3 linked regions of the Methylomagnum ishizawai genome follow. The protein of the gene in region 2 interacts with the protein of the main gene of each other region in a pairwise test. Links are inferred from orthologs where the notes say so. Each region holds a gene or a part of one and is shown on either strand. Other genes may lie near its edges.

Evidence for each region.
Region 1: the proteins of K5658_RS03500 (region 2) and lysA interact in binary tests that used the Escherichia coli proteins (3 or more experiments, as listed by UniProt). The link is inferred for Methylomagnum ishizawai from one-to-one orthologs.
Region 3: the proteins of K5658_RS03500 (region 2) and secB interact in binary tests that used the Escherichia coli proteins (3 or more experiments, as listed by UniProt). The link is inferred for Methylomagnum ishizawai from one-to-one orthologs.

What each region holds. Positions count from the first base shown.
Region 1 is NZ_AP019783.1:3,101,230-3,108,418, reverse strand. The notes cover bases 2,034-4,937. They hold lysA (diaminopimelate decarboxylase), read right to left. Parts: upstream 4,158-4,937; coding sequence 2,910-4,157; downstream 2,034-2,909. Other genes in these bases: K5658_RS14150 (transglutaminase-like domain-containing protein), read right to left, coding at 4,539-4,937; lptM (LPS translocon maturation chaperone LptM), read right to left, coding at 4,157-4,387; dapF (diaminopimelate epimerase), read right to left, coding at 2,075-2,899; K5658_RS14170 (DUF484 family protein), read right to left, coding at 2,034-2,078. Also shown: K5658_RS14180 (DUF2333 family protein), read right to left, coding at 1-392; tyrosine recombinase XerC, read right to left, coding at 456-1,382; more of K5658_RS14170, read right to left, coding at 1,389-2,033; more of K5658_RS14150, read right to left, coding at 4,938-5,396; K5658_RS14145 (peptide deformylase), read right to left, coding at 5,801-6,508; K5658_RS14140 (hypothetical protein), read left to right, coding at 6,624-7,189. UniProt on the Escherichia coli protein: Specifically catalyzes the decarboxylation of meso-diaminopimelate (meso-DAP) to L-lysine. Is not active against the DD- or LL-isomers of diaminopimelate.
Region 2 is NZ_AP019783.1:778,369-785,616, reverse strand. Bases 19-2,981 are described here. They hold K5658_RS03500 (response regulator transcription factor), read right to left. Parts: upstream 1,858-2,981; coding sequence 1,180-1,857; downstream 19-1,179. Other genes in these bases: K5658_RS03495 (Spy/CpxP family protein refolding chaperone), read left to right, coding at 2,040-2,501; K5658_RS03505 (sensor histidine kinase), read right to left, coding at 19-1,175. Also shown: more of K5658_RS03505, read right to left, coding at 1-18; dut (dUTP diphosphatase), read left to right, coding at 3,076-3,537; K5658_RS03485 (phosphomannomutase/phosphoglucomutase), read left to right, coding at 3,670-6,201; argB (acetylglutamate kinase), read left to right, coding at 6,201-7,109; K5658_RS03475 (DUF4124 domain-containing protein), read right to left, coding at 7,134-7,248. UniProt on the Escherichia coli protein: Response regulator member of the two-component regulatory system CpxA/CpxR which responds to envelope stress response by activating expression of downstream genes including cpxP, degP, dsbA and ppiA.
Region 3 is NZ_AP019783.1:1,107,915-1,115,090, forward strand. What follows is about bases 2,253-5,143. They hold secB (protein-export chaperone SecB), read left to right. Parts: upstream 2,253-3,406; coding sequence 3,407-3,880; downstream 3,881-5,143. Other genes in these bases: K5658_RS05130 (murein hydrolase activator EnvC family protein), read right to left, coding at 2,253-2,260; K5658_RS05135 (ArsR/SmtB family transcription factor), read left to right, coding at 2,569-2,880; K5658_RS05140 (rhodanese-like domain-containing protein), read left to right, coding at 2,959-3,357; K5658_RS05150 (NAD(P)H-dependent glycerol-3-phosphate dehydrogenase), read left to right, coding at 3,899-4,903; K5658_RS05155 (type I secretion system permease/ATPase), read left to right, coding at 5,048-5,143. In the rest of the region: K5658_RS05125 (S41 family peptidase), read right to left, coding at 1-1,080; more of K5658_RS05130, read right to left, coding at 1,124-2,252; more of K5658_RS05155, read left to right, coding at 5,144-6,820; K5658_RS05160 (HlyD family type I secretion periplasmic adaptor subunit), read left to right, coding at 6,842-7,176. UniProt on the Escherichia coli protein: One of the proteins required for the normal export of some preproteins out of the cell cytoplasm. It is a molecular chaperone that binds to a subset of precursor proteins, maintaining them in a translocation-competent state.

The DNA.
Region 1 (7,189 bases), 2.3 Mb from region 2 along the record:
ATTAGGGCACCCAGTTCCCAGTTGGGGATGTTGTCCAGCATCACGCTGGGCGGGAACACGTCGTTGGTCAGGAAGCCGCCCGGCTTGTGCAGCACGGTGTCGGCGATCTCGATCAAGGCGGTGGAATAGGTATAGCCCAAGGGCAATTCCTTGGGATTCTTGATATTGGCCGCTTCGGCCGCGACCTCGACCACGTCGAACCGGGCCGGCTCCCGGCTCCAATACCAGGAGATGCCGAGCATGACCAGTCCCACCACGCCGAAGAAAATGCCGACCTTCCAGGCCGTGCCCCGTTCGCGGAAGCTCTTGGCACCGAAAATACCCTTGGTGCCGGCGGTGGCGGAAGGGGCGGGGGAGGGCTGCTGATCGACATGCTCTGCTGGCGCTGACATGGTGGCGTCCTGGTGGCGGTTTCCCGAAGTGGGCGATTATAACTTAAAAGCGGGCGGGGTCCGTTAGCCTTGGCCGTCCTTGGCACGGTTTTTCTTGCGGGCGCGGGGATGGGCCTGGTCATAGACGCCGGCCAAATGCTGGAAATCGAGATGGGTGTAGACCTGGGTGGTGGCGAGATTGGCGTGGCCGAGCAATTCCTGCACCGCCCGCAAATCGCCGCTGGCTTCCAACAGATGGCTGGCGAAGGAGTGGCGCAGGCGGTGCGGATGCAGGTGTTCGGGAAAACCCTGCCGGAACTGCCAGCGGTCCAGGCGGACCTGGACCGTGCGCACCGAGATGCGCCGCCCCAACCGGCTGACGAACAAGGCGGTTGCCTTGGCATCGGCATAGGCGGGACGGAGGTCCAGCCAGCGTTCCAGGGCGGCGAGGGCCGGACCGCCCACCGGCACCATCCGCGATTTATCGCCCTTGCCATGCCGGATCAGCACTTGGCCCGCGTGCCGGTCCACATCGTACAGGTCCAACCCGGTCAATTCGGACAGGCGCAGGCCGGAGGAATAGAACAATTCCCACATCGCCAGATCGCGGATATCCAGTACGTCCTCGGCGGGCGCGTCCAGGAGTCCGGTGAGTTGGTCCGCGTCCAGGGGCTTGGGGAGTGTCTTGGGGGCTTTGGGGGCGCGGATGCCCTGGGCCGGGTTGCGCTTGGCCTCGCCGCGTTTGACCAGGAAGGCGAAGAAGCCCCGGATCGCCGACAGTTCCCGTTGCAGGCTGCGGCTGGCGATGTCGTCGCGGTGGCGCAGGGCGATATGCTCGCGGAGCTGGGCGGGTTCCAACCGGGTCCAATCGGCGATGTCCTTGCCCGCGCAGTATTCCCGCAGGCGCGCGAGGTCGTGGGCATAGCCCTCGACCGTGTGCGGCGAGGCGCGGCGCTGGAACCTCAGGCTATCGAGGAAAGCCGCGACTTGCCGGTCCGCCAGGGCGTCCATCGGGTTTCAATCCAGGATCAACGCGGCCAGCCGGGCCGAGACGATCTCGCCCATCTGGGCCAGGAAGAACGAACCCATACCCGGTTGATAGCGCTGGGGGTCGCGGCTGCCGATGGCCAGCACGCCCTTGAAACCGGCATGGCGCAAGGGCACGAAGGCGCAGGAGGCCGCTTCCCCGCCATGGGCGCCGAACAACGATCCGCCCTCGTGCGGAGCGAGGCCGAGGCAATGGGGTTCGCCATCCTCCAGCGCCGGGGTCCATAAGGGCGTGTCGCCGGAGAGCGCGAGGTCGGCGATGGGGCTGTCGAATGCGGGGTTGGCGATACGGACCGCCACGAAATCGGCCTGGAAATATTCGTGCAAACCCCATTTCAGCCCGGCCAGGGCGTCCTCCAGGCCGCGGGCGTCGATCAAGGTCAGGGTCAGGCGGTGGAGGCGTTCGCGCAGGACTTCGTTGTCGCGGGCGACATGCAGGATTTCGGCCATTTGCTGCTGCAAGCGCTGGTCGCGTTCCCTAAGGATTTGGATTTGCCGGGTGATGAGCGACACGGCCTCCCCGCAGGGATGGGGGATTTTCAGGCTTTCCAGCAAGGTCAGATGGTGTTTGAAGAACTCGGGATGCTTTTGGAGATAGGCTTCCACCTCGCGGGCGGTGGTTCGGATTCTTTCCTTGCGTTTGGCGGTTTCGGCGCTCATGCGGGGATTTCCCCCTCGAATACGGCGACCGCCGGGCCGCTCATCAGCACCGGCGAACCCCGGCCCGCCCAGGCGATGTCCAACGCCCCGCCGGGAAGATCGACCCGCACCGGGCTGTCCAGCCAAGCGCGCTCCATTCCCACCACCACGGCTCCGCAGGCGCCGCTGCCGCAAGCCAGGGTTTCCCCCGAACCGCGCTCGAACACCCGCAGGCGGATGTGGCTCCGCTCCACGATTTCCATGAAGCCGATATTGGCCCGTTCCGGGAACAGGGGATGGCTTTCCAGGCGCGGACCCAAGGCCGCGACCGGGGCGCTGTCCACGCTCTCCACCCGCAGCACGGCATGGGGATTGCCCATCGACACCGCGCCGAATTCCCAAACCGTGCCGTCGATCTCGACCGGATAGGCCAAGGCTTCGGTTTCCGCCCGCAAGGGGATTTGGGCCGGGGCGTGGCGCGGTACGCCCATGTCCACCGTGACCGAGCCGTCCGGGCGCGGACGCAGGATCAAGCGGCCCGCCTGGGTATCGACCCGGATTTCGTCCTTATCGCACAGGCCCTGGTCCAGCACGAAGCGGGCGAAACACCGCGCCCCGTTGCCGCATTGGGCGACTTCGCCGCCATCGGCGTTGAAGATGCGGTAGCGGAAATCGGCGTCGGGGCTTTGGGCAGGTTCGACGACGAGGATTTGGTCGCAGCCGATGCCGAAATGGCGGTCGGCCAGGAAGCGCATCCGTGCGGGCGAGAGGTCCACGGCTTGGCGCACGGCGTCGATCACCACGAAGTCGTTGCCCAAGCCCTGCATTTTGGTGAATTTCATAGGATTCGCTTCAGCCGGGCAGGATTTCATCGCGGAACAGGTCGGCCAGGGTTTCCCGCTGGCGGACCAGGATGGCTTGCCCGCCATCGACCAATACTTCGGGCGGGCGGGGCCGCGAGTTGTAATTGGAACCCATGCTGGAGCCATAGGCCCCCGCCGAGCGCACCGCCAGCAAATCGCCTTCCCGGATCGCCAACTCGCGTTCCTTGCCCAGGAAGTCGCCGGTTTCGCAGACCGGACCCACGATGTCGTAGACCTGGGCCGGGACCGCGTCCGTGGGCTTTACCGGCAGGATGGTTTGATAGGCATCGTACAGGGCCGGGCGGATCAAATCGTTCATGGCCGCATCGACGATGGCGAAGTTTTTGAAGCGGTTGGATTTGAGATATTCCACCTTCGTCAGCAACACGCCGGCATTGCCGACGATGGCGCGGCCCGGTTCCATCAGGATTTCGTAATCGGTCCCGGCCAGGAGTTCGGACAGGGCGGAGGCGTAGTCGGAAGGTTCCGGCGGGCGCTCGTCGCTATAGCGGATGCCGAGGCCGCCGCCGATATCGAGGTGATGGATGGCGATGCCGTCCCCGCGCAATTGCTCGGCCAGCCGCAGCACCCGCGCCAGGGCGTCGATGAAGGGCTCGACCTCGGTCAATTGCGAGCCGATGTGGCAATCGATGCCGACCACTTCGAGATTCGGCAGGCGGGCGGCGTGGCGGTAGCACGCGCGGGCTTCTTCGATATCGATGCCGAATTTGTTTTCCTTGAGTCCGGTGGAGATATAGGGGTGGGTCTTGGCGTCCACGTCCGGGTTGACGCGCAGGGAGATGGGGGCTTTCACGCCCAGTTCCCCGGCGATGCGGTCGAGGCGGTCGAGTTCGCCCGGCACTTCGACATTGAAGCAGCGGATGCCCACTTGTAGCGCCCGGCGCAATTCGTCCTCGCGCTTGCCCACGCCGGAAAACACCACCTTGGCCGGGTCGCCGCCCGCCGCCAACACCCGTTCCAATTCGCCGACCGAGACGATATCGAAGCCCGAGCCCAGTTTCGCCAGCACGTTCAACACGGCGAGGTTGGAATTGGCCTTGACCGCGTAGCACACCAGATGCGGGCGCTCGCCGAAAGCCCGGTCGAAGGCCCGCCAATGGCGTTCCAGGGTGGCGCGGGAATAGATATAGCAGGGGGTGCCGAAACGCTCGGCGATGGCGCGGAGCGGCACGGATTCGGCGTGGAGTTCGCCGTCGCGGTATTCGAAATGGTCCATCAGAATTGTTCTTGTTGCGGGAAGGATTGTTCCACGGTGTCCGGTTGATCCGGCTTTTGGCTGGTGGCCGGAGCGGGGGAGGGCGTGGTTTTCTTGGGCTTGGCGGCCACGGGTTGGCGTGGCGGGGGACGTTCCAGGTAGAGCGGCCCTTTTTGTCCGCAGCCTTGGGCCAGCAGGGCCGAGAGGCCGAGGGCGGCGGCGAGGGCGGCGCGGCTTTGGGATGGGGTCATGGGTGTTCTGGCGTGACGATCCGGTGAAGGAGAAGGCGGGCATTCTAAAGCAAAAGCGGGCTTTTTGGGGGAGGCGGGGCGGTGGGCAATGGTGGGCATGTACCCATGCCCACCCTGACCGCATCCGATGATGCTGCGCGGCGGGCTTGATCTACGGCGAACCGGGGCGTGCGGATCGGTCCTGGAGGGCTTTCGCGACCTCCGGGCGGGAGAGTTCGTAAGCCCAGATGTCGAATTTTTCCAGGATGTGCTTACCAAAGCTCGTGGTCAGGGCGACATCGGCGGCATCCCGGCCCCGGGCCATCAAAACCCGCCCCACGCGGGGAGTATTGTTGCGGGAGTCGAAAGTATGCCATTCCCCTTCCAGAAACACCTCGAACCAGGCACTGAAATCCATGGGCGGGACCACCGGCACGTGAATATCGCCAAGATAACCGGTGGCATAACGGGCGGGAATGCCCATGCATCGGCAGAAGGTGATGGCGAGATGGGTATAATCCCGGCATACCCCCCTTTGGTCCTTGAAGGTATCATAGGCGGTGCGGTCGCAGCGGGCGGCTTCGTGGGCGAAGGTGACGTGGTTATGTACCCAGTTGCAAATAGCCTGCACCCGTCCCCATCCTGTCGGCCCATGTCCGAAAAGCTCCCAGGCGACATCCGATAATTTCTCGATCTCGCAATAACGGCTGCCCAGCAGATAAAGCAGGGTATCGGTCGGAAGTTCGTGGATGGTATGTTGACGGGCCTCCGGTTTCAGGATATCCGGTAAACCGCCATCCACCACGATGGTATCGTTCTTGAGATGCAAGCGCCCGCCGGGACAGAAGGCCCGTGCGCACCGGTTCCCATAGATGTCTGTGAATTCCTCGATAGTGATGGCGGGATCGCTGCTCAAGCGCTCGGGCATCATTAAAAACGACGACCGCTCGGGATGCGTGTAGAGCATCAGGATCATTTCTGTGGGCTGGGGAAACGAATAGGCGATATCGAAACCGATTCTAATAAACATGGAATACTCGGGGGATTATAAGGATTGGCCCGATGAGTGGGCCGGGCTTTGGCAGGGCTGTTGGGCTTTGGGTATGGCCTGGTCGCGGCTGGCCAAGGGCTACTATGTTTACCGCGTTGCCATAAACCTCAGGAAGTCGGGCAGTTTCCTCCCCGGCTTTTCGCCATCCAGCAAGCAGGGTGGACTGGTATTCCCGGCCCACCACGAGGCTTGGAGATGGTGGGCGTGATAGGGTCATTCTACTCGCTTTTATCGTATCAGTGGGCTATTTTAAAACCACAATCACATTCACCGCTTCCATCCAAACCCTATTTTTCCCGGACCCGTACCCAATAGGTTCGCGCCGGTGTCAAGCCTTGCAAAAGGATAGGGGGACTGGTGGCGGAAGTCCGGGCAGGGCTCCATCAGGGCCGGACCGCCTTGGCCCGTGTTTCCCAATGCGCTTTGGTTCGTGCCCGGCAAGCGGCGCGTTCCAGGTCGGCACAGCCCACCTCGGCCAGGAAACCGGCCATCCCATCCTCCGGGATGAACCAACGCGGATCGTGGCCGCTGCTCAGGAGCTTGCCGTCGAGATGGTCGAGTTCCTGTTGGAACACCACGGCCTCGCCATCGGCGAGGGTTTCGCGGTGTTCCGCGCCGTCCGGGGTTTGATAGCGGAGGGTGATTTTTGCCGGTCTATCGGTGTAGCGGTAGCCCCAAGGCACGGATAAACAGCGCTCCCAGGCACCAAGGCGTTGGGCCGAGGCGGCGATGCGCCGGGGATTGAGGAAGGCTTGGAATTCCCCACCGGCTTCGCGCCGCAGCAGCGCGACCCTGACCGGAACGCCGATCTGGACCGCCGCCAAACCCATGCCGTGCATGGCTGTGACCGTGCCGCGCATATCGGCGATCAAGGCGGGCAGTTCCGGGCTGTCCGGCGCGATGGGCCGGCTGGGCTGTTCCAGACGGACGCGCTGTTCCGGGATGTCCACATTGAGCGTCGTGGCCATGCCGGCTTGGGCGCGGTGGCGTAGGTATTCGATCTCTGCGGGCGTCAGTCCACCATCGGCATGGCAGGTCGCCGCCATGAGTGGAAGGGCGAGCGCCAATCCAGGGAAAGGGGTGCGGGGCATGGGGATTGTTTCCATGGCAAGGCTTCAGCCTGGGTTCAGCCGAGGCAAGTATAAATGTGCGTGCGGTAGCGCCAATGTCCGGCTTTTTCCACCACACCTATCAAGAGCAATCGTCATGAAACCCCCGGTCCTGTGTTTTCTGGTCCTGCCCGCGCTGGCCTTGATGGCTTCCGGTTGCGCCGAGTATGGCGGCGGTGGCTATGGGGCGCGGCGGGCCTATCCGGGTGGCTATTATGAAACCCAAAGTTATCCTGGTTATTCCGGGTATCCGGTTTATTCGGCCCCGGCCGGATATGCCTATCCCAATGCTGGATATTACGAGGAAAGGCGATACCACGGCGACCATGAGGATCATGGCCGGCGCGAATGGCGGCGGACACCGCCGCCGCCGCAACCACCCACGGCCCGGCAAAGGCTGGATGCGGTGGAACGGGAAATGCGCCACGACCGGCGGCAATACCAACAGCAAAGCCAGCACCTCGACCAGCGCCAACAGCAGCGGGAGCAGCGCTTGGATCATCGGCTGGACCGGGCCGAAGAGCGGAGGCTGGGATACCTACGGCACCACCAAGCCCCCCCATCGGCTTTGGAGGCCGAGCGCCAGCAATTCCAACAGTATCGGGATTTCGCGACCCAAAGGCTAGAACGGCGCTTCGAGGCCAAGCAGGACCATCTACGCCA
Region 2 (7,248 bases):
TCGGGCACGCCCGGTCCCTGGTCCAACACCGCCAGCCGCACCCGCCGCGCATCGCTGGCCGCGTCGATTTCCAGGGTGACGCGGCCACCGGGCAGGGTGTGCTTGACCGCGTTGCGCACGATGTTCTCGATGGCCCGGTAGATCAATTCGCCATAGCCGCGGACCGGGATTTCGCCCAGTTCGGGACAGACCACGGCCACATCCTTGGCGGCGGCCTCGAAACGGGCATCCTCGACGATGGACTCGACCAACTCACCCAGATCGACCTCCTCCACCCGCGCCCCCGGCATCCCGGCCTCCAGCCGCGACAGGGTCAGCACCTCGCCGACCAGGGCGTCGAGCCGCCCGGCCTCGCGCTCGATGCGGCCCAGGCTGGCCCCGGCCTGGTCCGGCCGCTGCCGGGCCAAGCCCACCGCCGCCTGCAAGCGGGCCAGGGGCGAACGCAACTCATGGGAGACATCGTGCAATAACCGCCGCTGGGCCTGGACCAGATGGCCGATACGCTCGGCCATGTGGTCGAAATGCCGCCCCAGGTCGGCCAGTTCGTCGCGGCGGCGGCCCATGTCCGGCCCGGCGCGGGTTTCCAAACGGCCCTGCGACAGCGCGGCGAAGGCCGAGCGCAAGTGCCGGATCGGCTTGGACAGATACCACGCCAGCCACGCGCTGAACAACAGGCTGGTCAAGGCCCCCGCCACGCCCAGCACCAGCCAGGGCGGTGGCCTGCCATGCCGATACGGCGGGAGCGGCGGCGGTTCGTCGGGGAGCGCTTCGGGCACGGGCATGAACAACAAATAGCGGTGGCCGTCCTGGGCCGGGATTTCCCGGATCTGCCGGGGATAATCCCCGGTCCGCGCCCAGAGCCGGGCTTGTTCCAGCGACTCCGGGGCCAAAGCCCGGCCCAGGAGGTCGCGGCCCCGTTCGTCCACCGCGTAGACCGGCGACCCCCGCCCTTCGCCGGCCTCGGCCAGGAAATCCCGCAACGCCGCAAGCCCGCCCCAGCGCAGCACATCGGCCGCGGCCCCCACCCCCAGGGCGGCATGTCCGCGCACCGACACCCCACCCATGGCCTCGCGCTCGCTGCGATGATGCCAGGACACCAGCGCCCCGACCCCCGCCGCCGCCGTGACCTGGGCCAGCCAGATCGCCAGGAACAGTTTCCAGAACAATTGGCCCATGGCTTCACTCCTTCACGAACAAATAGCCCCGGCCCCGCACCGTCTGGATCCAGGATTCGCCGTCCGGCCTCGCGCCGAGTTTCTGCCGGATGCTGCTCATATGGACATCGATGCTGCGGTCGAAACGGGCCAGGGGCCGGCCCAGGGCGGCTTCGGACAATTCGCCCTTGCCCACCACCTGGCCGGCCTGGCGGGCCAGGATTTCGAGCAGGTTGAATTCGGTGCTGGTCAGGTCCAAGGGGCGGCCCTCCCAGGACACGGTGCGTTTATGCGGATGCAGGACCAGGGGACCGACCGCGAGCGTGGCGTCGGCTTCCGGGGCGCCCTGGGTACGGCGCAGGATGGCGCGGACGCGGGCGGCCAATTCCCTGGGAGTGCAGGGCTTGGGCACGTAGTCGTCGGCCCCGAGTTCCAGCCCGAGGATGCGGTCCAGGTCGTCGCCCTTGGCGGTGAGCATCAAGACCGGCAACCGGCTGTGCAGGCGGATCCGGCCCAGCGCCTCGATGCCGTTCATACCGGGCATCATCACGTCCAGCACCACCAGGGCATAGCGGCCCGACAAGGCCGCCTCCACCCCGCTGGCCCCGTCGTGCAGCGTCGTCACCGCGAAGCCCTCACCCCGCAGGTATTCCGCCAGCATCCCCGCCAGTTCCGCATCATCATCGATCAACAACAAGTTCATGGTTCGTCTTCCCGTGGATGGCCGCTCCGATGATAGCCAAAGCCCATCCGCCCGGAGGTCGCGGACCCTGGGTTTTACATAGTTTTACATTGGGCTTAACCCCCGTTTACGCAGGCTGCGGGAATACTTACCGCCACAGGGGAGGCATACCGCGAACCCCTATCCTCCACGAGGCAATCCCCATGAAGACCCGTCCTATCCTACGCCGCATCCTCCTGTCCGCCTGCCTGCTCGGCCTGCCCTGGGCCGCGTCGGCCAATCCGCCCAACTGCGCGTTCGAGGGCCACGGCGGCAAACCCGGCTTCTCCCCGGACCGGCTGCCTCCGTTCCTGAACGGCATCGCCCTCGACGAGGCCCAGAAAACCAAGATCGCCGAACTGCTCAAGACCCAGGGCGAAGCGCTCCGCGGCAAGGCCGAAACCGGCCACCAAGCCCGTAAGAAGCTGATGGAACTGGCGTTCTCGTCCGACTACAGCGACGACAAGGCCAAGACCCTGGTCGAGGCCGACGCCCCGACCCTGATGGAAGTGGCGGTGGGCCACGCCCGCCTGGACCACGCGATCTTCGAACTGCTGACCCCGGACCAGCGGCGCCAAGCCCAGGAGAACATGACGAATTTCAAGGAGCGCTTTGGCAAACCCTAAGGTCCGGCCCCGGAGTTCCCCATGGAACGTTTGATCCATCTCTGGCTGCTGGTCAACGGCGCTGTGTTCGTAGGGCTACTGATGTGGTCGGTCAAATTGGCCCGGCGTGAGCGCATCCAGCGCCCCTGACCGGACCCCGGACCCGTCGGCGAAACAACCCATCCCAACAATCCCCCCGCAATCCTGGGCGGGTCCGGTCGAACCGGCTCCCGCCCACGCTTCCCGCCGGGTTGTGAAGCCTTCCCCATCCAGATTAAACTCCCCCGCAAAGACCGGGCCTCGGGCCCGGTATGGGCGTGGCCGCGCGATATGGATTCTTTCCGATCCCAGGCCCGGCCCGATCCAGGACAGAAGCAGCCCAAGCTGACAGCCCCCCGAACCATCATGCCCCCGCCCGTTTCCCGCCCCAACGCCAGCCCCGGCCCGGAACCCCCGACCTCCGGCCATCCCAGGCCGGGGGGCCGATCCGCCGGGTTCCGGGCTTGAAACGGACGCCGATTCCCATCCCACCGCCCCCAACCTCCCGCCTTGCCGGCGGGCCGGGGCGGCGCATCCCTCGACACATAGGCCCTTTATGCGAAGAATGATCGAAGCGCGCATCGTCAACGACTTGCTGGGCGATAGCGTCCCGCTGCCCACCTACGCCACGGATGGATCAGCCGCCATCGACCTCCGCGCCTGCATCGCCGAACCCGTGACCCTCGCGCCGGGTGGCCGGTGTTTGATCGGCAGCGGGCTGGCGCTCAATATGATGGACCCCGGCCTGGTCGCCATCGTGGCCTCGCGTTCGGGGCTATCCTTGAAGCACGGCGTCCGCGTCGCCCAAGGCATCGGCGTGATCGACGCCGACTACCATGGCGAGATCGGCGTGATCCTGGCCAACGATGGCGGCGAACCCTATACCGTGCGACCGGGCGAGCGCATCGCCCAACTGATGTTCCAACCCGTGGTACAGGTCGAACTGGGCTTCGTCGCCGCCTTCTCGACCACCACCGGGCGGGGCGCGGGCGGCTTCGGCCATACCGGCCAGTCGTAGACACCGCCGCCCCGGCCCCGAACCGCCGTGGATGCCGCCCGCTTCCAGACCCGTGCCGCTTTGAGGAGACCCGATGAGACCCTGCGCAGCGCCCCCGCCCACACCCGCCCAGGCCGGACCGGACGGTGTCCGATGAAACCCAAGTTCAAATTCACCTTCAAGCCCAAGCGCGATTCCGAAAGCGGGCCCCGCCTCGACCTCGCCCGGCTCTTCGCGGGACTCGGCGGTTTGTCCTTGCTCGGACTTGTGGGCAGCGCTTGGGGACTCTACACGCTCGCCATCCAGGGACAGGAAACGGCCAGCGTACAAGGCTCGCGCCAGGTCGCCGAAACCGCCGCCGCCCATCTCTCCCACGTCCTGGCCCTGAGCGGCGGCGTCCTGGAGCAGCAGGCCCAGGACCCCGATTACGCCCGCATCCTCGGCGGCGGGGAGCCCGACCGCATCCACGGCGCGGAAGAGCGGCTGACCCGCGCCCTGCCCGAAGCCCTGCTGGTGCGGCTGTTGCCCGACGGCCTCGACACGCCGGACGAGCAGCGCGCCCCCCACATGGGCTATGCCGATTTGGACATGGTGCGGCAGGCGGCTTCCAAACCGATGCCGCCCACCCTGCACGCCGCCAACACGCCGGACGCCCATATCGCCCTGGCCAAGCCCCTGGCCGGAGGCAACGGGGTGGTCCTCGCCAGCCTCGCGCCCAAGCTCGCCACCGCCGCCCTGCCCAAGCTGGACCGGGGCGGCCTGGAACTCAAGCAGCAAAACCTCAGCCTCGCCTTCCAGGGCGAAACGGCGCTCAAGTCCACGCCGCCGGACGGCACGGTGCCGGTGCCCGGCACGCCCTGGACCCTCTCCTATTGGGGAGCGCATGCCGATGGGACGGAACTGCCTTGGTTCCTGGGCTACGCCGGGTTGGCGGCCTTGCTCGTCGTGGCCGGGGTTTATCTCGCCCAGCGCTGGGCCATCGCCGCCCTGCGCCACGACCAGGACAATATCGTCCTGATGGTGCGTGACACCCTCTCCGGCAAGGGGCCACGGCGCTACCCGCTCCGGCTCAAGGATACGCTGCGGCTGGCGTTGCAACTGGAGCAATTGAAAGGGCCGCCGCCCGTGCCCCAAGCCCCGTCCGAATCCGGCCTCCCGGCACCGCTGCCGACCCCTCCCGCCGACGTTCCGTTCAATCCTTTCGCTATCGCGCTGGGAGAACCCGAGATCACCGAATTGCCCGCGGTCGAAGTCCCCGCCGCCGCCGCCACGCCCACAGCGCCTGCCATCAGCCTCGACCCCGCCCTGTTCCGCACCTACGACATCCTGGGCACGGCGGGCGCGAACCTCAGCGCCGAGACGGTGCAACTGCTGGGCCGGGCCATCGGCAGCGAAATCCGCGAGCGCGGCGAATACACGGTGGTCATGGGCCGCGATGGCCGCGCCTCCAGCCTGGAACTGGCCCAGGCATTGGGCCGGGGCTTGACCGCCAGCGGTTGCTCGGTAATCGACGTGGGGCGGGTGCCGACCCCGGCCTTGTATTTCGCCCTGCACGCGCTGGGGCTGGAATCGGGCGTCATGCTCACCGGCGGCGACGCGCCGTCCGACCAGAACGGCCTGAAGCTGCTCATCGGCGGCGAGCGCCCGGACCGCGACGGCCTCTTGAAGCTCAAGGAACGCGTCGAACACAATCAACTCGCCAGCGGCACCGGGATGTTGGAGGCGCAGAACATCCTGCAAGACTACGTCGAGAGCATCGTCCACGACACCCAGTTGGGCCGCGAGATGAAGGTCGTGATCGATTGCGGCAACGGCGTCACCGGTTTCTTCGCCTCCGATTTGTTCCAGGAAATCGGCTGCCAGGTGTTGCCGCTCTACACCGAGGTCGATGGCACCTTCCCCAACCATTTCCCCGACCCCAGCCAAGCCGGCAACCTCGCCACCTTGATCCGCGCCGTGCGCCAGGAACGGGCCGACCTGGGGCTGGCCTTCGACAGCGACGGCGACCGGCTGGGCGTGGTGGATTCCTCCGGCAAGATCATCTGGCCGGACCAGCAGATGATGCTGTTCGCCGCCGACGTGCTGTCGCGCCAACCGGGTTCGGACATCGTGTTCGACGCGCAATGCACCCGCCACCTCGCCAGCCACATCGTCCGCAACGGCGGACGGCCCTTGATGTGGAAGGTCGGCGCGGTGCCGCTCCACAACAAGCTCAAGGAGACCGGGGCGCTGCTGGCCGGGGATTTGGCCGGGCATTTCTTCTTCAAGGAACGCTGGTCCGGCTTCGAGGACGGACTGTACGCCGCCGCCCGTTTGCTCGAAATCCTGTCCGGCGACCCGCGCCCCACCGCCCAGGTGTTCGCGGAACTGCCGGAGAGCGTCAAGCTCCCGGAACTGCGCATCAACATGTCCCACGCGGATAAACCCCGGTTCCTCGAAAAAGTCCGCGCCCAGGCCGAATTCACCGATGCGCGGATCACGGATATCGACGGGCTGCGGGTCGATTTCGCCGATGGCTGGGGCTTGGTGCGCGACGATCCCGACAGCCCGACCCTGGCGCTGCGCTTCGAGGCCGACAACCCCGACACCCTCCTGCGCATCCAGGGCGAATTCAAAACCCTGCTGCAAAAGGTCAAACCCAAGCTTTCCTTCCCCCTATCGCTCTCGGAGAGGCCCGACCCCTGATGAAACTGCAATCCGCCCTGGAAACCACGTCCGCTTCCCAAATCGCCCATGTCCTGATCGAGGCGCTGCCCTATATCAAGCGCTTCAAGGGCAAGACCCTGGTGGTGAAATACGGCGGCAACGCCATGACCGACGAGCGCCTGAAGCAGAGCTTCGCCCGCGACATCGTGCTGCTCAAGCTGGTGGGCATCAACCCGGTGGTGGTGCATGGCGGCGGGCCGCAGATCGGGAACCTATTGCAGCGGTTGGGCAAGACCAGCGAATTCGTGCAGGGGATGCGGGTGACCGACGCCGAGACCATGGACGTGGTGGAGATGGTGCTGGGCGGTTTGGTCAACAAGGAGATCGTCAACCTCATCAACCAGCACGGGGGCCGGGCGGTGGGCCTGACCGGCAAGGACGGCGATTTGGTGCGGGCGGAAAAGATCGCCCTGACCCAGCTCGCGCCGGGGGCGGACGAACCCGAACTCATCGACATGGGCCATGTGGGCCGGGTCAAGAGCATCGACCCCAGCATCGTCGATACCCTGGTGCGGGGCGATTTCATCCCGGTGATCGCGCCCATCGGGGTGGGCGACGATGGTTTCTCCTACAACATCAACGCCGACCTGGTGGCGGGCAAGATGGCCGAGGTGTTGAAGGCCGAGAAACTGATGCTGCTGACCAACACGGCGGGCATCCTGGACAAGCAAGGCGGCTTGCTGACCGGGCTGTCGCTGGCGGAGGTGGAGGATTTGATCGCCGACGGCACCATCAGCGGCGGGATGATCCCCAAGGTGCGCTGCGCCACCGACGCGCTGAACGGCGGGGTGGCCAGCGCCCACATCATCGATGGCCGGGTCGACCATGCCGTGCTGCTGGAACTGCTGACCGACCGGGGGATCGGCACCTTGCTGCTGCGGCGCTAGCGGCAAGCCCCCGGCCTGGCGGGTTCAACGGGGCACGGACGCGGAACCGCCGCCCGCCAGCCCCGCCTCGATATACGGCTTGAAACCCAGCCGGACCTCCCGCACCCCGGCCCCGGCGCACAGCGCCTCCCCCACCGAG
Region 3 (7,176 bases), 330 kb from region 2 along the record:
CGCGATGCCCTCGGCCTGGATCGAGCGGCCCGAAGGCGTGTAGTAGCGGGCCGTGGTCAGCTTGACCGCTCCGCCATTGCTGGTCGGCAGGATGGTCTGCACCGAGCCTTTGCCGAAGGTCTTTTCGCCCATGATGATGGCGCGTTTGTGGTCTTGCAGGGCACCGGCCACGATCTCCGAGGCCGAGGCCGAACCGGAATTGATCAGCACCACGATGGGGGCGCCGTTCAGTACGTCGCTGGGGGTGGCGTTGAACCGCATCTTGGAATCCTCGACCCGGCCATCGGTGTAGACGATCAGGCCGTCGTCGAGGAAGGCGTCGCTGACCGCGACTGCCGCGTTGAGGACGCCGCCGGGATTGTTGCGGAGGTCCAGCACCAGCCCTTTCAACTCGCCGTTCTTGCGTAAATCGCCGAGGGCTTCGAGGACGTTGTCGCCGGTCTTGGATTGGAAGCTGGTGATGCGGACATAGCCATAGCCGTCTTCCAGCAAGCGGCTCTTGACGCTTTTCACCTTGATGATGTCGCGCACCAGCTTGATCTTGATCGGCTGTTCCACGCCTTCGCGCACGATGGTCAGCACGATGGGGCTGCCGGGTTCGCCGCGCATGAGCTTGACCGCGTCGTTGAGGCTCATGCCCTTCACCGGCTTGTCGTCGAGGCGGATGATGAGATCGCCGGCCTTGACGCCGGCCTTCTGGGCCGGGGTGTCGTCGATGGGCGAGATCACCTTGACGAAGCCGTTCTCCATGCCGACCTCGATCCCCAAGCCCCCGAACTGGCCGGTGGTGCCGACCTTGAGTTCGTTGTATTGCTCCTTGTCGAGATAGGCCGAATGCGGGTCGAGTCCGGTCAACATGCCGCGGATGGCGTCTTCGAGCAGTTTGTCGTCGGTGACGGGCTCGACGTAATCCTGGCGGATGCGCCCGTAAACCTCCGAGAAGGTCTTCAATCCCTCGAAAGGAATCGAGTTCACGTCGCCCCCGGCTTCTTTCTCGGCCAGCGCGCTGCCGCCGAGGCTGATCGTAGCGCCGAGCGCGACGCCTAGGGTAAGGGTTAGAAGATTTCTCTGTCGCAACATAGGTTTTCCCGTCAACAAAAACGCCACGAATTTACAAGGGCCATCAATGGGCGCGGTTGCACCATGGCAGGGGGTTGACCGCCCGGCCCTGTTCCCGGATTCCGAAATAAAGGGCGGGTTCCGCCCGGCCGCCGCTGGTGCCGACCGTGGCGATCACCTCGCCCGCCGCCACCCGTTCCCCTACTTCTTTGTTCAAGCTTTGATTGTAAGCATACAGGCTCATTACCCCGTCGCCATGATCGACGATGGTGAGCAAACCGTAACCGCGCAACCAGTCGGAATAGACCACTTGGCCTTCCGCGACGGCCCGCACCGGGGTGCCTTCCTCGGCGGCGATCAACAGGCCGTCCCAGCGACCGTTCATCCGGGGGCTGCCGAATTGTCCGACCAGGCGGCCCTGCACCGGGCAGGTCGGATGGGCGTCGGGGGCGGGGGAGGGCGGGTGGAGGTCGTCATTCCCGGTCGGGGGCGCGGTTTCCAGCGTGGTCAATAAGTCCCGCAGGTGTTGCTCGTCTTCCTGGAGCCGCCGGAGTTCGGCGTCCTTGTCGCGGAGTTGGTGTTCCAACTGGGCCAGGAGGCCGCGCCGTTGGCGCCTCGATTCTTCCAGTGCGTGGCGTTCTTCGAGGATGTGCTGGCGGGTCTCGTTGAGACGTTGCGTTTCCTGTGAAAGTTCATCGCCCAGGCGTTGGGCGGCGGCCAGCTCGCGGTCGATCTCTTGCAGCAGCGCGGCCCGGGCCAAATTCAAATATCGATAATAGGCTAACACACGCGCGAGCCGGGCGGGTTCTTCTTGGTTCAAGAGGAGCTTGAGCCAATCGCGTTGGCCCAACCCGTAGGCGGCGCGGGCTTGTCCCGCCAGGGCGCGGTGCTGGCGTTCCACCGAGGCCAAGAGGGCGAGGCGCTGGCGCTTGAGGTCTTCCAGGCGTTGGGCGCGCTTCCGCGCTTCGGCTTCCAGCGTCTTGACGGCCTTGAAGGTCTGGCCGTGCTTGCGCTCGATATCGGCCAGTTGTTCGTCGAGCGCGGTTTTCTGGGTTTCCATCTCGTCGCGGGATTTCCGGGCCGAATCGAGGCGTTCCTGGACCGCTTCCAATTCCTGTTGGGGTTCCGCGCCGGGGGCCGCGGTGCCGGGTTTGGTGGACAGCGCGAGGCAAAGCAAGGCTAGGGCTGGCAGGGGCGACAAAACCTATCCGCCTCAAAGCGGTTGGGGGTGGGAAGGCACGGTCCGGGAGGAAGCGGCCCGGCGGGACGGGGTGCCCGAGTCCATGGTGCCGGGGCCGTGGGGACCGCTGTCGCCGCGGCCCATCGGGACGGCGGGTTTAGGCGGCTGCGACTTCAAAGTATAATCCCTCGCTTGGTTCAAGCCCGGTGATCCCGGAAACCCGCCGGACACGGCAAATACCAAGGGCGATTCTAACCTTTTTTCGCACGCTCGTCGTCTGCCGTGAAGGTGGTCCGCGGCGTCCACCGCTTACACGATGGGGGGCATACATGACCGGAACGCAGGAGAGATTGATCACGGAGGCGTCGGATATCGAGCAAGCGGCCAACTGCCTGAAAGCCATGTCCCACCCCTTGCGGCTCAAAATCCTGTGTGTCCTGGGCAAGGACAAGGTCAGCGTCCAGGAGATCGTCGAGCAGGTCGGCACCACCCAAAGCAACATTTCCCAACACCTGGGGATACTGCGGAACAAGGGCATCCTTGCCTGTAAGAAAGATGCCAACCGCGTTTACTATTATGTCGATGACCAACGTACCCTACAGTTGATCGAGCTGATGAGGGAATTGTTTTGTCACCGCTGATTCCATCCCGTATCGAGAATCCACCCTATGAACGTTACTTTTGATCGGCTCGTTGAATTTATCGGCAATCATTGGATCATGAGCAGCGGGCTGTTTATTGTTATCATCCTGCTGATCCAGGATTTTATCGAGAGCCTGACCCGCAAGCACAAGACCGTTTCACCCATCGAGGCCGTGGCCTTGATGAACGACGACAACACCTTGGTGCTGGATGTCCGCGAGCCGAACGAGTTCGACCAGGGCCATATCGAAGGAGCCCGCAATGTCCCCTTGGCGAAGCTCGAAAGCGCCTTGGAGCTTGAACCCCACAAGCAAAGCCCGGTGATCGTGACCTGCCAGTCGGGCACCCGTTCCCAGCCGGCCTGCAAGCAGCTGCTGGCCCAGGGCTTCACCCAGGTGTTCGAGTTGAGCGGCGGCATGTTGGCCTGGGAAGACCAGAAGCTTCCCGTGACCCGGAAGCGCGGCGGCAAGAAATAACCCCCCCTCAATCCCCATTTTTTAACCCCAGCATAGGAAAGCAAACCCCATGGCCGAAGCAAACGCGCAGCAGCCGGAACGCCAGTTCGCCCTGCAAAAGATTTACGTCAAGGATGTGTCGTTCGAGACCCCGCATTCCCCCGAGGTTTTCACCCTCAATTGGGAGCCCAAGGTCGAGTTCAACCTGGCGAGCAATGCCCAGCAGCTTCAGGAAGGTCTGTTCGAGGTCGGCCTGACCGTGACCCTGACCGTGAAGGTCGGCGACAAGACCGCTTATCTGGTCGAAATCTGCCAAGCCGGGATTTTTTCGATCCTGGGCTTCCAAGAGCAGGAATACGGCCACCTGCTCGGCAGCTATTGCCCCACCGTGCTGTTCCCCTACGCCCGCGAGGCGGTGTCCGATCTGGTCATCAAGGGCGGGTTCCCTCCGATGCTGCTGGCCCCGGTCAACTTCGACGCGCTCTACATGCAGCATCTCCAGCAATTGCAGCAGCAACAGGCGGAAGCCCCGACCAATCATTGAGGACGGGGTTGTCGCGCCATCATGGCTAAGGTATCGGTATTGGGGGCGGGTTCCTGGGGCACCGCGCTGGCGATCTTGCTGGCGCGGAACGGCCACGGGGTCAAGCTCTGGGGCCACCATCCCGCCCACATCGCGGCCCTCCAGGCCGAGCGCCTGAACCGGCGCTATCTGCCCGAAGTCCGGTTCCCCGCCTCCCTCCACCCCGTCGCGGAACTCCCCGCGGCGGTGGCGGAGTCCGAATTCCTCGTCGTCTCCGTACCCAGCCATGCCTTCGGGGCCTTGCTGGCCGAGGTCCGCCCCCATCTGCCGCCGCGGCCCCGCATCGCCTGGGCCACCAAGGGCTTGGAATTGGAAAGCGGGCGCTTGCTGCACGAGGTGGCGGCGGCGGTGTTCGGGCCGGACGTGCCGATGGCGGCGCTGTCCGGTCCCACTTTCGCGGGCGAGGTCGCCGCCAACCAGCCCACCGCCATGACCGTGGCCTCGAAAAATCCCGAATTCGCGGCGGCCCTGGTCAACCTCCTGCACAACGAGCGGTTCCGCGCCTATAGCAGCGACGATATCGTCGGCGTGCAATTGGGCGGGGCCACCAAGAACGTCCTGGCCATCGCCGCCGGGGTGGCGGATGGCCTGGGTTTCGGGGCCAATGCCCGCGCCGCCCTCATCACCCGCGGGCTGGCGGAAATGACCCGGCTGGGCCTGGCCCTGGGCGGCAAGCCCGAGACCTTCATGGGGCTGGCCGGGGTCGGCGATTTGCTCCTGACCTGTACCGACAACCAATCGCGCAACCGCCGGTTCGGTCTGGGCCTGGGCTGGGGCGAATCCAGGGCGGAGGTCGCCGCCCGCATCGGCCAGGAGATCGAAGGCATTCCCACGGCCAAGATCCTCCATGGCCTGGCCCGGAGCCATGGCATCGAGATGCCGATCACCGAACAGACCTACAGGATTCTTTACGAAGGACTCGCCCCCTTGGAAGCGGTACGGAACCTCCTGATCCGGGAGCCCAAGTCCGAAGCCTGGGCTTGATCCGGGGGCAACCCCGCAATCCCCGCTATGCTTTCCAGGAAGATCGACAAGGATGTCCCCCCCAGGCCGAGGCCGCCGCGCTCCGGCCACGGCCTTCCCGAACCTTGTTGATCCATCGATATAAAGCACGGAGTTCCGGCATCCATGACCCCATCCCAAGGCAACGGTCGGTCCAGTTTCGCGGAATCCGACCTGGGCAAGGCTTTCGCGGCCTGCAAAGGCTCGTTCATGTTCGCCGGATTCTTCAGCCTGTTCGTCAACCTGCTGTTGCTGGTGCCGTCGTTCTACATGATGGCGGTCTACGACAAGGTTATCGGTAGCGGCAGCGAATCCACCCTCTTCATGCTGACTTTGATCGCGGTATTCCTGTTCCTGGTGATGGGTGGGTTGGAATGGGTGCGCTCGCAAATCCTGATTTCCACCAGCACCCGGCTGGATCAATTGCTGGGGAACCGGGTGTTCGATTCGGTGTTCGCCCAGGCGCTGGCGACCGGCGGGCGGATGGCGACCGCCCAGCCTTTGGGCGATTTGCTGCAACTGCGCCAATTCCTGACCGGGCCGGGTTTGTTCGCCTTTTTCGACGCGCCTTGGATGCCGATTTATCTGGTGTTGATGTTCCTGTTCCATTGGGCCTTCGGCGCATTGGCGGTGGTGTCCGCCATCGTCCTGGGCGTGCTGGCGGTGTGGAACGAACTCGCCACCCGTTCCCATCTGGAACAGGCCAACCGCGAGGCGGCGGAGGCCAGCCAATTCACCCAGCGCAACCTCCGCAACGCCGAGGTGATCGAGGCCATGGGCATGCACGAACCGCTGCGTGCCCGTTGGCAACAGAAACAGGTGAAAATGCTGTCCCTGCAAGGCCACGCCAGCGCCAAGGCCGGCTTGATTAGCATGTTGGGGAAAACCTACCGCCTCACCATCCAATCGCTGGCCTTGGGTTTGGGCGCGTATCTGGCCTTGCACAAGGAAATCACGCCGGGCTTGATGATCGGTGGTTCCATCCTGCTGGGCCGGGCCTTGGCCCCTTTGGATTTGATGATCAGCAATTGGCGCGGTTTCCTCACCGCCCGCGAAGCCTATCACCGGCTGGACCGCTTGTTGGCGGCGGTGCCGGAGCGCCAACCCCCCATGCCCTTGCCCGCGCCGCAAGGCCGCATCGCCCTGGAACAATTGGTCATCGTCCCGCCCGGCGCCCAGGAGCCGGTCATCAAGGGCATCAACCTGGTGCTGGAACCCGGCACCCAACTCGCCATCATCGGACCCAGCGCCGCCGGCAAATCGACCCTGGTGCGCGGCATCCTGGGGCTATACCGCCCGGCCAAGGGCTGTGTGCGGCTGGACGGGGCCGATATCCTGCACTGGGACCGTAGGCAACTCGGCCAATACATCGGCTATCTACCCCAGGATGTGGAATTGCTGGACGGTACGGTCAGCGAGAACATCGCCCGCTTCGGCGAGATCGACCCGGAAAAAGTGGTCGCCGCCGCCAAGGCCGCCGGTATCCACGACATGATCCTGCGCCTGCCGCAGGGCTACGATACCCGGCTGCTCGGCAACGGCGGCGTGTTGTCGGCGGGACAACAGCAGCGCTTGGGGCTGGCCCGCGCCCTGCACGGCGATCCCCGCGTCGTCATCTTGGACGAACCCAATTCCAACCTCGACCAAGCCGGCGACATGGCTTTGATCGCCACCCTGGCCGAACTCAAGCGCCAGGGCAAGACCGTGATCGTCATCACCCATAGGACCAATATGCTGGCCCAGGTGGATAACGTGTTGATGCTGGTCGAGGGGCAGGTGGCCCTGTGCGGCCCCAGGGACGAGGTGCTGGCCAAGCTGAACCAACCCCAGCAAACCGCCCAGCCGCGCCCGGTCCAGCCCGCCGCGCCCGCCCGCATCGGGCAGGCCGCTTCCTCCTAATCCCGCAGCGAACCCTAGCCCATGTCATCCGTACCCAATACGACCCCGGCCTTGCCCGACGACGACCGTCCCGCCCGCCGCATCGGCCTCGTCACCGTGCTGCTGGTGTTCGGCGTGTTCGGCGGCTGGGCGGCCCTGGCCCCCCTGGACAGCGCCGCCCTGGCCCCCGGCGTCATCACGGTGGAAAGCTACCGCAAGACCGTCCAGCACCTCGAAGGCGGCATCATCGAGACCCTCCAGGTCCGCGACGGCGAAACGGTGAAGAAGGACCAAGTCCTCGTGACCCTCGACAACACCCAGCCCAAGGCCCAGCTCGAAGTGCTGCGCGGCGAGTACTACATCGCCGCCGCCCGCGA